One region of the Peribacillus sp. JNUCC41 genome, then DNA from elsewhere that is predicted to be linked to it. Evidence: riboswitches for the same ligand, from Rfam matches in the RefSeq annotation. Region 1 holds a riboswitch; each other region holds the start of a gene.
The links. Region 1 has a riboswitch for S-adenosylmethionine ahead of JNUCC41_RS22560 (YezD family protein). Riboswitches for the same ligand answer to the same signal wherever they lie in the genome.

Region 1 (3,236 bases):
ATTTTTGAAAAAAGGGCAGCAAACCAAAGAACGAATCATAAATGTAGCCCGGACTCTTTTTGCCACTAAAGGTTTTGATATGACAAGAACGAATGAAATTGCCTCTGCATGCAATGTTTCCGAAGCTACTATTTACAAATACTTTGACAGCAAAAAAGATTTGCTTTTGGCTACAATCACCCCTGATGAAAACGAGGAATCCGAAGATGTGACTAGCCATCTAGCCACGGATGAACTAGTGGAGAATCATGTTTGCACCATGATAAAAAAAATACTTGAGAATAAAGAACAGTTTTCAATATTATTTAGGGAAACACAATTCGATCAAGATATTTCAAAGCAATATATAGATCAGATTTTCAAGCCAAATGCCAAGCATATTGAAATACAAAAGAGAATAGATAGCGGAGAGATACAATATATCTCTGACATTATCCTATTTAATGTAGGGATCATTTCTTTTACATTGGCATTATCTACACATTATGAGATCCATCAACAAAAAAAGGAGCCGTATTTTACTTCTGAACGAATTAAGAACATTGCACAACTTTTGGTATATGGTATTCATGGTAAACAAAATCATACATAATGAAACGGTCATATTTAAAGGCATGTGCATCAAGCCGCAAATATGACCGTTTTATATGCATTCAGAAACGACGCAGTCAAATTTGTGAATCCATTAAACCAGAGTGTAAGATTTGACTTATATTTTTCAGACTATTACGATAAATGCATACTGCACGAAATGCTTTAATAAGATTTTATCTGGAAATCATGTAACAATGGAGGGGTATTAAATGAGCGATATCGTAATTTTATCAGGAAGTCCGGCTATTCCATCAAGAACGGACATTTCACTAAAACATATTCAATCATTGGTCGAAAAAGAAGGATTTACCACAGCTTATTTCTCAATAACGGATTTCTCAGCAGATGATTTATTCCAAGGGAAATATAATAGCGAAGATATCTTAAAACTTTCAGAGAGAATTCAAGCAGCCAGAGGAATAATCATTGGTTCACCGGTTTATAAGGCTTCTTATACAGGTGTATTAAAAGCCTTGATTGATTTGCTGCCAGAAGGCGCTTTTAAGGGTAAGCCAGTTCTGCCAATCATGATTGGTGGAAGTAACAGGCATCTATTGGCGATTGACTATGCGCTTAAACCATTAATCTCAATATTAAAAGGAGAGCCGCTTCAGGGCATTTATTTTGTTGATAAGGAAATAGATAAACAGAATTCTGAAAATCCGATTAATGATTCACATTTAATTGATCGTGTCCAGAGTCAAGTTCAAGAATTTGTAGAAGCGATACAGTTAAGAAATTAATGAATTCAAGTAATCCCTTTAACAAAAGGACTGGCATTCAAACGTATTTCTTAACGTAATTACAGCCGTCCATAATAGGTTTATTAATGAAAATAGACTCATTTTTTTTGGAGACTTTATCTAAAAAAATGAGTCTATTTTCGTATTTAAATGAACATAAAATCATAAATTGAATAGTGTGTATAAAAATAACAGTTCATCCATAATATTAAACCAAGTTATTTTATAAGAAAACTCCATTGACAAGGATTAAATATATGTTAATATTTAAAATAATAAAACTTATCCAGAGCGACGGAGGGAATTGGCCCTTTGAAGTCCAGCAACCTGCATGATGGATGCAAGGTGCTACCTCCAACAAAATGTTGATCATTTTGGAAGATAAGGTAATGATATTTACCTTGGGATCTTTCCATCATGGAAAGATTTTTGTTTTTGGAAAAATTTCAGGTAAACCATAACAATGTAAGGTTGTATGGAATTATATAAAACTAAGAAATTCATTTAATCAGCGTCGAAAATAAAATATTCGCGGATTTTCTTAAAGGAGGAACTGGTTTGGATAAAGAGAATCAGCTTGAAGAAATATTTGAACGACTTCAAGAAATGCTTAATTCAATGAAATATGGATCCATTACACTTATAGTCCAGGATGGTAAAATCATTCAAATGGAAAGAAATGAAAAATTAAGAATTAAATAAGGTATCTGCTGACTAGAAAAACTAGAGGCGGGTTTAACTGATATATAGAGAGTATTGGTTAGATTCGTCTCTTTTTCCTAGAATCAAATAAACTGGGGAAGATTAACGGGTATTGATCAACAGTTACTCTAACCTGATACAGCAAGTTTTTAGAGGGGGCTACAAAAGTTGGCTGGATTAATAAACTATGAAAATTTCAATTCAGGGGAATTCCCTGTATTTCCTGAAGACAGTGACACAAAAGGAGCTTTGGAAGTTCTGCAATGGGCGAATGACCATTATGGAAACAAACTGATTTATGCTTGCAGTTTTGGTATTGAAGGCATCGCGCTTACTGATTTATTGGCGAAGGTCAACCCTTCGGCAAAAATTGTTTTCCTTGATACAGATGTTCATTTTGAAGAGACTTACCAATTGATCGAGCAAGTGAAGAAGCGCTATCCAAAACTTTCAATTGAAATGAAGAAACCTGCCTTGACGCTTGAAGAACAAGCAGCGGAATATGGGGATGAATTATGGCTTAGTGATTCCAATAAGTGCTGTAACATCCGTAAGATCATTCCGCTTACCGATGTGCTTTCAACGGCAACAGCCTGGCTTTCGGGACTGCGGAGGGAGCAATCCGAAACAAGGGCTAAAACCGAGTATATCAATAAGGATAATAAGTTCAAGTCGGTTAAAATATGTCCACTCATACATTGGACATGGAAAGATGTTTGGCGCTACGCCCACAAAAACGGACTTCCATATAATATCCTGCATGATAATGGATATCCTAGCATTGGATGTAAAACGTGTACAGCACCTGCATTCAATGCAGATGATTTACGCTCAGGCCGTTGGCAAGGAGCACAAAAAACGGAATGCGGATTGCATTTATCTTAAATAAATAGAAACCATAGGGGGAAATTAGCATGACAATCAGTCTACCGCACGGAGGAACATTAATCGATCTTTGGGAACCAAAATATGATTTTAGTAAAATAACAAAGTCAATCGAAATCGATGAAATCGCTTTAAGTGATCTTGAATTGATAGGCACTGGTGCCTACAGTCCGATTAAGGGATTCTTTACAAAAAGTGACTATGAGACAGTGGTCAGGGATATGAGGCTTAGCAGCGGACATGTATGGAGCATCCCGATTACGCTGCCTTTGACCGAAGAAATTGCAGAAACCCTTACTATAGGTGAAGAAG
Region 2 (3,236 bases), 2.2 Mb from region 1:
GTTGCCCCATCAGGTAGTTTATCGATGCTTTTATATTTTTGAGAGTATAGTGCTATTGGCTCGATATGGATTCCGCCAGCATTGACGAAATCATATCCATTTTCTTTAATTTGCGACTCTAAGTAAGGAATGTGCTGAAAATAGTTAGCATCCAATTCCTTATCATTCAACGCCTTATTCGGTAAAACGTAGTCCTGGAATGTTTCGATTTCCAATTCGATTCCTTTTTCTTTAAGAAGCGGCTTAGCTTCCTCAAGGATTTCAGCATGCGGAACATTGGATGCCCCTACAACTAATTTCTTCGATTCTTTTTCCGTACCACTGCCGCCTTTATCCTTTTCACTTCCACAAGCAGCCAAAGCGATAGATAACACTAAAATTAATGCAAAGCCTAAAAACTTTTTCATCCTATTCATCTCCCTTTATCTTTTGTCCAATTTAGATGTAATCACATCTCCAATAATTTGAATTATGAAGACGATAATTAGAATAACGATCGTCGCTACAAGCGTAACGTCATTTTGATTTCTTTGATAGCCGTCCAAATAGGCTAGATTACCAAGTCCGCCTGCACCGATGACCCCGGCCATTGCGGTATATCCAACCAATGCAATCGATGTTACCGTAATCCCGGAAATAAGGGCAGGCATCGACTCTGGAAGAAGGACCTTCCAAATGATCGTACTCGTTTTTGCCCCCATGGATTTAGCGGCTTCGATTACACCCTTATCGATTTCACGCAGGCCGATTTCAACCATACGCGCATAAAATGGGGCAGCCCCGATAATAAGTGCCGGCAGTGCAGCGTTCTCTCCGATCATGGATCCGACGAGTGCTTTAGTGAAAGGAATGAGCAGCACGATCAAAATAAGAAATGGAATGGAACGGAATATATTAACGATAGCACTCATGACCCCGTTAATCACCCGATTTTCCCACATATTACCCTTCCCTGTCAGGAACAGGATCAATCCTAATATTATGCCTATAAAAAAGGTTGCCACTACAGAGACGCTTGTCATGTAAAGCGTTTCTTTCGTTGCTTCAATAATGTCTTCCCAATCAATATTCGGCAATAATTCTTCAAGCATGAGTAATCACCTCCACGCCTACCTGCTGTGCTTTAATGAATTCGATTGCGCGGAGCATTTCATCCTCAGTGCCATCAAGATGGATAAACAATGTTCCATATGAACCGCTTCTTGTTTGGGATATCTTACCTTGAACGATATTGACATCCAACTCGAAGTTACGTACAAGCTTGGTGATCAACGGGCTTTCTGCATGATCACCTACAAAGGTCAATTGAATCACTTTGCCTGCAGGATAACGTTCGAGCAAATGGTCCATCGTTTCTTTCGTTTCTTCCGGTTCCGTTACCTGCTGCACGAAACGCTTTGTCATTTGTTCTTTAGGATTCTTGAAAACATCCAGGACAGGACCCTGTTCAACAACTTGCCCGTTTTCCATCACGGCGACGCGATGACAGATTTTACGTATTACATGCATTTCATGTGTTATCAAGACGATCGTCAATCCTAGGCGCTGATTGATGTCAACAAGCAATTCGAGTATGGAGTCGGTAGTCTGCGGATCCAAGGCAGATGTCGCTTCATCACACAGCAGCACTTTAGGGTCATTTGCCAAAGCCCTCGCTATGCCCACCCTTTGCTTTTGCCCTCCGCTTAATTGTGAAGGATAGGCCTTTTCCCTGCCTTCCAGTCCGACTAACTTGATCAATTCGTTCACACGCTTGATCCGTTCCGCTTTAGAAACACCAGCAATTTCCAATGGGAAAGAAATATTATCCTGAACGGTCCTTGACCATAATAGATTGAAATGTTGGAAAATCATGCTGATTTCTTGACGTGCCTTACGGAGCTGAGCCCCTTTAATTTTTGAAATTTCCTTCTCAGCCACCACAACGGATCCCTCTGTAGGAGTTTCCAATCCATTGAGCATTCTGATTAAAGTACTTTTCCCCGCTCCACTGTAACCGATGATACCGAAAATCTCGCCTTTATTTATTTCAACATTCACATTATTTACAGCCTTGATCGTCTCACTGTTTCCTTTTCCTGTTCGGAACAGCTTACTGACTTTCGTCAATGTAATCATTAATCCTCACCTCTTTTATCCAATAAAACCTATGAACTTAGTTGATTTCTTTACATTATTAGTCTGTTTCTCATAACATGCACATGTTTTCCCCATTAAAACTGAAAAAACCTTTCTGCATGAGCAGAAAGGCAGGTGAAGAAACAGGCCTTTCTCTCATCTTCCAAAGTAATTAAACTTTGTGTGAATTGGCACCTTTCCAAGGAAATCTCCTTGTCGGTTGCCGGGTTTCATCGGGCACATCCCTCCACCTCTCTTGATAAGAGCTAATATATAGAATATTTGTACATCATTAAGTTCTTTAGTATGGAGAAATTTTATCATAGATAAAAAAGGAGCGCAATGTATATTATTTCTAGTTCAAGAATGAACAGGAACTCTGCTTAAAGCGTTTTGGAAGTCAAGGAGACGATATTCGTCGCTTTTTCAATTGCCTGCTCTAAATCTTCTATTAAGTCGTCTACATTTTCAATCCCAATTGATAAACGGACTTGATCGGCACTTACACCCGCTTTCGCAAGACCCGCCTCATTCAATTGTTGATGGGTCGTACTGGCTGGGTGGATGATCAAGCTCTTCGCATCCCCTACATTCGCCACATGGGACCATAATTCCACCGAATTGATAAGTTTTGCCCCAGCTTCGCGATTACCTTGTATTCCAAAAGTCACGACAGATCCAGCTCCCTTAGGCAAATATTTATCCGCAAGGGCCTTATCGGGATGATCCTCATCACCAGGATGCGAAACCCAAGTCACGGCAGGATGGTTTTTTAAATATTCAATGACAGACTTGGTGTTTGATAGATGCTCTTTCATCCTTACATGCAGCGTTTCAAGTCCAAGCGTAAACTGGAATGCACTTTGGGCACTTAGCGCAGGGCCTAAATCACGAAGTAACTGGACTCGGGCTTTCGTTATGAATGCGGCAGGTCCAACTGCCTCGGCATATACCAGACCGTCATAACTTGGGTCAGGCTCCGTGAAGCCAGGGTAGTTTGGCGAGTTCCAATCGAACTTCCCTCCATCCACGATGACACCGCCTAGTGTCGTTCCATTTCCCAGAAGCCATTTTGTAGCGGAATGGATGACGATGTCCGCGCCAAAATCAATTGGTCT
Region 3 (3,236 bases), 2.1 Mb from region 1:
TCCGAGTTTTTTCGGAAGGAGGTAGCCTGTTTCTTTGAATTAAGCTGGAGTCAGGCCTAAAAACCTGGAAACAGCCCGGATTAAGCAGAAGGAGAACAATAGCACTTGTGGTAAGCGATATATCACTACTGTGAAAATTTACTAGTTATAACGAATGTGGGCAGGGTATCAGAGTAGCATCTGATAAGAAATTGCTCAGGTAAGGAGGGTTGCATAAACATGTTTGGTCTCTCTGATATCATTAAATTTCTATTTTCCTTTTTTTTGATCATGCCGATCGTTACGCTGATACATTTGAGCGGGCATATTTTTTTTGTCACGATCTTTGGGGGATCAGAAAAGAAAATCTTGATCGGTTGTGGCAATAAACTGTTCGCCTTTCGGAACATAGAGGTGAGGAAATATTATTTTTGGAATGGGACTTGCGAGTTCAAGGGACTGAAACATGATAATCGATTGACGAATACGCTGATCTATTTAGGAGGGGCTATCTTTAATTTAGTCAGCATGCTGATCATCTATAGCTTAGTGTATCAGGATATCCTGGACAGCTCGGTGATCTGGTATCAATTCATCTATTTTTCTTTCTATGTTATGTTCTTCTCGTTGTTTCCGATGTATTTCTCGGACGGGTCGCCTAGTGATGGGAAGGCCGCGGAATTGGCCTTGAGGAACAAGCTGGAAGATAGGGTGACGGATGATATATTTGTGAAGAAAATGGATGATGATGAAAGCTGCAAGTAAAAAAGGGACGTGCTGGTGGCCGTTCTTTTTTGTTTGCTCTCGGATTTAGGGATGGATGTCTTTTACGCTTTTATTATAAACCTAATCGGCACGCTTATATTGATGCCGATTAGGTTGTTCGAACGGATTAAAGTCTCCGCAAAAAAATCATTTCCAAACTTCTTTTGCTACATCAACGACGAACTTCAGCTTTTCCCATTGTTGTTCTTCGGTCAGCTTGTTGCCGTGATGGGTGGAGGCGAACCCGCATTGCGGACTTAAGCATAATTGTTCGAGAGGAACGAAGTGCGAGGCTTCTTCAATGCGTGCCTTAACAGCTTCCTTGTCTTCGATTTCTCCATTTTTTGAAGTAACGACACCCAGTACGACCCGTGCACCGCCATTTTGAATGTATTCTAATGGTTTGAAATCCCCTGAGCGTTGATCATCATATTCCAAGAAAAATCCATCCACTGTTTCTTTTGCCAATAAAGTTGGGGCGATACGGGCATAGCTTCCTTCAAACGCCCAAGTCGACTGGTAGTTCCCACGACATAGGTGTGTAGTGACGACAAGGTCTTCTGGTTTGCCTTCCAATGCGCCATTAATTACGCGAAGTGCAAGATCGATTAACTGTTCCCTCGTATATTTTCCATCTTTGAACTGGAAATCCGGAGCTGAAAGTCTGGCAATATATACATCATCCAATTGAAGATAACGCACACCTGCATCATAAAAGGCTTTCAAAGCATGCTGATATGCTTTAATGATATCATTTGCATAGTCTTCAATATCAGGGTAGATGTCTTCATTATGAATGCCTACAGCAAATAATTGATTCGGACTGGGAATGGTTTGCTTGGCAACTGCGCGTCCGTTCACGATTTTGTTCAATTCAATGAAGTCACCAATGAAAGGATGTTCAGGATTGAATGAAACCTTCCCGGTATTGCGAACGTTATATCTTTCTGTTTCCACACCATCGAACGTGAGCCCTTTTTCAGTCACATATCCCTCGATTCCATTTAAATGTTCGAGGAAGTCAAAGTGCCACCATGTTCGTCTGAACTCACCGTCCGTCACGGCCTCCAATCCAACTTCAATTTGTTTTTCGACAATCCGATTGATTTCTTCGGTTTCAACTTCACGAAGCCGCTCTGCTGAAATGGTACCTTCCTTAAATTGCTTTCTGGCAATATGTAAACGTTCTGGTCTTAATAAACTTCCGACGTGATCGGCCCTGAATGGTGCTTTCGTTAATGTGATGGACATGTTGCATTCCTTCTTTCCTTTTAAAAATAAAACACCTCTTCTTAAAAATAAGAAGAGGTGTTGGCAACCAAGCTATATACTCTTCTTATCTTCAAGTTTTTACACTTCTGGAATTAGCACAGTACATGATCAGTCTGTTGCTGAGGTATCAAAGGGCCAGTCCCTCCACCTCTCTGGATAAGAGTTGTCTATTAAATTAATTATGACTATACAGGTAGTTTTTATAAAGGTCAAGGGTTGAAGGTGGAAGATTTTGAATATACCGATTATTGTTCTGTGTTACTACATCAGGGAACCCGGCATATGCTATAACCGAAGATTCATATGAGCGGCAGGAGGGGAATGCAAGGATGAATACATTCAGTCCATTCAAAAATGGCATAACGATAACTTTAACTGAAGCCATGATAGAGAAAATCATAAGAAGTAAATCAGATGGTCAGGATATTAATATCGAAATTACGCCAAAACATATCGTGCTTTCCGGAACGACGGAAGTGAAAAAAATGATGTTTAAGAAAAACGTAGCTTTCCGGATTACATTAAAACCGGTATCTGTGGAAAAAAGAACGATTTTATTTGAATTAGTGGAAATGGAACCAATTGACAGGAAATTCATCAACCAAAGGATATTTAACAGACCGCCATTTTTTGAATTTGAAAAAAGAACGATCAAAATGAATGTTAACGCCTGGAAAATCGTGAGGAAAATTCCCGTTGGCACAATTAAATCGTATGAACTCGTCGAAGGTGCATTGAAAATGAAACTTACTTTATGATCGAGTTTACATACATCCTTAGCCGAAAACTATAAAGGGAGTGCCAGGTATGATAGTGTTATGGTGATATGGGTCATGAAAAAATGTGTTTGATAAATCAAGCTCTTTAAAATATACTAAATGACTTGAAGTTTTGAGTTTTTCTGGGAATGAGGAGGATAATGATGGATCAGAAGATTTTGCCTGCTTCAGCAAGCATGAAGGATTTCGAAAGATTTTTAGAAAGTTCCTATGAAATAGGTGTGTTTCTTGATTTGCATATATCACAATTGAAAAACGTAAGTATGATGGCAAAGCAGCATAATAAGAAAATGATATACCATGTCGATTTGATCCATGGCATAAGAAGTGATGAGTACGCGACAGAATTCATTTGTCAGGAATATAATCCATATGGGCTGATTTCGACTAAATCAAACGTTATATTGAAGGCGAAGCAAAAGGGGGTCATTGCCATCCAAC
Region 4 (3,236 bases), 1.7 Mb from region 1:
TTACCGTTTGCAGGAAGTTATAGATGATGACAGGCTTGAATACATTCAATTCAAAATTACCTTGGCTTGCTGCAAAGCCAATTGTAGCATCGTTACCCACGATTTGAGTTGCAATCATGGTAAGCGCTTCACTTTGTGTTGGATTGACTTTACCTGGCATGATGGAGCTGCCTGGCTCATTTTCCGGAATGGCTATTTCGCCGATTCCGCTTCTTGGCCCACTTGCCAGCCATCTGACATCGTTCGCAATTTTCATTAAATCCGCTGCCAATGCTTTTAAAGCACCGTGTGCGTAGACGATTTCGTTATGGCTTGTCAATGCATGGAACTTATTATCAGATGTGACAAAAGGATATCCAGTATCAGCTGCAATTTGTTTGGCGGAAAGTCCCGGGAATTCTTTTTTTGTATTGATTCCGGTTCCTACAGCCGTTCCTCCTAGTGCAAGGTTCAATAATTTTTGGCTGCTTTCCTCAATCATCGCTAGATCTTTGTCGAGCATCGCTTTCCAACCGGAAATCTCTTGTCCCAATGTTAATGGTGTAGCATCTTGAAGATGTGTCCGGCCAATTTTCACGACATCCCAAAATTCTTTTTCTTTTGTATCGAATGTATCACGAAGAGCTTTGATGGCAGGAACCAATTTTTCAGCGACTTCCATAAAGGCAGCAATATGCATGGCTGTCGGGAAAGTATCATTTGAGCTCTGTGCCTTGTTAACATCATCATTCGGATGAAGGGTTTCCGATTCACCATTTTCTTTTAACCATTCATTTCCTTTGTTAGCGACCACTTCATTCACGTTCATATTACTTTGCGTACCACTTCCCGTTTGCCAAACTACAAGCGGGAAATGCTCATCTAGCGTTCCTTCAAGGATTTCGCCGCAAATCTTGACGATGGCATTCTTTTTAACTTCCGAAAGATCACCAAGATCATAGTTCACCTTTGCCGCAGCTTGTTTAACGTATGCAAATGCACGAACTAATTCAATCGGCATTTTTTCGTTACCGATTTTGAAATTGTTACGGCTTCTCTCGGTTTGTGCTCCCCAATATTTATCAGCAGGAACTTTCACTTCACCCATCGTATCTCGTTCGATTCTGTATTCCATGTGTTCTCCTCCTATGTTTGCACTATTCATTGAGACTTTTTGCATATGAAATGAATAATGTCGAATTATTCTTTCTCTCCATACATTGTACAAACTTTATTATTTTAAAGCAAAAATATCCGCTGACCTTTCACTTTTTCCGAAAATCCCATGCCCCTTCGTGTTTATATGAAGATTCGGATATTTTTTTTATAGATACATAAAGTGTTGACGCACTAGGCACCAATTAACCTGGTCATGAACATCCAAGCATTATCCATCCCAAAATGTCCTTGACAGTATTTTGTATATATAGTAAATTCAAAAGAAATTGAATAATCTAAACTCTTATCGAGAGAGGTAGAGGGAATGGCCCGATGACACCTCAGCAACCTTCATTTGTTTCAAACCAATGAAAAGGTGCTAATTCCACAAGTTTGTGAACTTGGAAGATAAGAAGAATGACTCGTCCTTACTTAATCAAAGTCTTCTTCTTAAAGAAGACTTTTTTTTATTTTATATAACTCAAAGGAGCAGTGAAAACCATGTACAAAACTGAAACATATCTTGCTCAATTAGGAAACCGCAGCGAAACGGCGACAGGAACAGTCAATCCGCCAGTATACTTTTCAACAGCTTTTCGCCATGAAGGAATTGGCCAATCGACGGGATTCGACTACACAAGAACAGGTAATCCTACACGCCAATTATTGGAGCGTTCCATCGCCGATATGGAAAAAGGCGACCAAGGTTATGCCTGCAGTTCAGGAATGGCCGCCATTTCCACTATCCTTGCCCTTTTTAAATCAGGTGATGCCTGGATTGTCAGCGAAGATCTTTATGGTGGTACATATCGTCTGTTAGAACAAGGTTTTAAAAAATGGGGATTGCAGTGTGACTATGTAAACACTTGTTGTTTGGAGGATATTGAAAAAGCCATCACTCCTCACACGAAAGCCATCTTCATCGAAACTCCCACTAACCCTCTTATGCAGCAAACGGACATTAGCGCTGTTGCCGCATTGGCCAAACAATATAATTTATTATTAATCGTTGATAATACTTTTTACACGCCTCTTATCCAACAACCCATCCTGCTTGGAGCGGATATCGTGATTCACAGTGCAACCAAGTATCTCGGTGGTCATAATGATGTGCTCGCCGGACTGATCGTTGCTAGCGGCGCTGAATTATGTGATGCATTAGCCTTCCATCATAATGGTACCGGAGCTGTCTTGAGCCCCTTTGATTCTTGGCTGATGATGCGTGGAATGAAAACCTTGGCATTGCGGATGGAGCGTCATGAAAAGAATGCCAAAATACTTGTAGATTACTTGTCGGAACATGATTGTGTCACGGACGTATTGTATCCCGGCAAAGGCGGCATGATTTCATTCCGTATCATTGATGAATCGGCGGTCAACCCCTTTTTACAATCGCTCTCATTAATTTCCTTTGCAGAAAGCCTTGGAGGGGTTGAAAGCTTTATCACCTATCCTGCCACACAAACGCATGCCGATATACCGCTTGAAGTCAGAACGGCAAATGGAGTTTGTAATCGCCTGCTCCGCTTCTCCGTTGGCATCGAGGATAGCGATGATTTGATTCAGGACTTGCAGCAAGCATTCGCACATGTAAAAAGGGAGGCGCTACGATGACAGGTCATGATTTTAGCTTTGAAACGAAATTACTTCATAATCAGCATAAATTCGATCCGGCAACGGGCGGTGTGAGCGTCCCCATTCAGCATGCATCGACTTTCCATCAATCCGATATCGATCAATTTGGCAAATATGATTACAGCAGAAGCGGGAACCCGACTCGCGAAGCACTTGAAGACATCATTGCCGAACTTGAGGAAGGCACTCACGGCTTTGCTTTTTCATCAGGTATGGCTGCCATTTCAACAGCCTTCCTGCTATTGTCTGCCGGGGATCATATCGTCATTTCCGAAGATGTGTACGGCGGAACGTTCAGGATGGTCACAAGCGTATTGATCCGTTTCAATATTGAGCATACCTTCGTTGACATGACGGATCTTGAAAGCGTCAAAGCCGCCGTTCAGCCAAATACCAGGGCCATATATATCGAAACGCCTTCAAATCCGTTACTTAAAGTGACCGATATTCAAGCCGTATGTGAT

Region 2: another riboswitch for S-adenosylmethionine. It lies ahead of JNUCC41_RS07005 (methionine ABC transporter ATP-binding protein); the one in region 1 lies ahead of JNUCC41_RS22560 (YezD family protein).
Region 3: another riboswitch for S-adenosylmethionine. It lies ahead of JNUCC41_RS06340 (5-methyltetrahydropteroyltriglutamate--homocysteine S-methyltransferase); the one in region 1 lies ahead of JNUCC41_RS22560 (YezD family protein).
Region 4: another riboswitch for S-adenosylmethionine. It lies ahead of JNUCC41_RS14440 (methionine biosynthesis PLP-dependent protein); the one in region 1 lies ahead of JNUCC41_RS22560 (YezD family protein).

The regions. Positions count from the first base shown of each region.
Region 1 covers NZ_CP062163.1:4,655,508-4,658,743, reverse strand. The annotation lists gene JNUCC41_RS22570 (TetR/AcrR family transcriptional regulator) at 5-592, shown strand; gene ssuE (NADPH-dependent FMN reductase) at 804-1,337, shown strand; SAM riboswitch class I at 1,617-1,725, shown strand; gene JNUCC41_RS22560 (YezD family protein) at 1,896-2,039, shown strand; gene JNUCC41_RS22555 (phosphoadenylyl-sulfate reductase) at 2,220-2,924, shown strand; gene sat (sulfate adenylyltransferase) at 2,954-3,236, shown strand, end outside.
Region 2 covers NZ_CP062163.1:1,391,624-1,394,859, forward strand. The annotation lists gene JNUCC41_RS06995 (MetQ/NlpA family ABC transporter substrate-binding protein) at 1-407, opposite strand, end outside; gene JNUCC41_RS07000 (methionine ABC transporter permease) at 423-1,091, opposite strand; gene JNUCC41_RS07005 (methionine ABC transporter ATP-binding protein) at 1,084-2,118, opposite strand; SAM riboswitch class I at 2,272-2,384, opposite strand; gene JNUCC41_RS07010 (O-acetylhomoserine aminocarboxypropyltransferase/cysteine synthase family protein) at 2,502-3,236, opposite strand, start outside.
Region 3 covers NZ_CP062163.1:1,266,228-1,269,463, reverse strand. The annotation lists gene JNUCC41_RS06345 (hypothetical protein) at 220-744, shown strand; gene JNUCC41_RS06340 (5-methyltetrahydropteroyltriglutamate--homocysteine S-methyltransferase) at 892-1,995, opposite strand; SAM riboswitch class I at 2,078-2,179, opposite strand; gene JNUCC41_RS06335 (hypothetical protein) at 2,346-2,774, shown strand; gene JNUCC41_RS06330 (glycerol-3-phosphate responsive antiterminator) at 2,939-3,236, shown strand, end outside.
Region 4 covers NZ_CP062163.1:2,973,957-2,977,192, reverse strand. The annotation lists gene fumC (class II fumarate hydratase) at 1-1,114, opposite strand, end outside; SAM riboswitch class I at 1,439-1,552, shown strand; gene JNUCC41_RS14440 (methionine biosynthesis PLP-dependent protein) at 1,639-2,751, shown strand; gene metC (cystathionine beta-lyase) at 2,748-3,236, shown strand, end outside.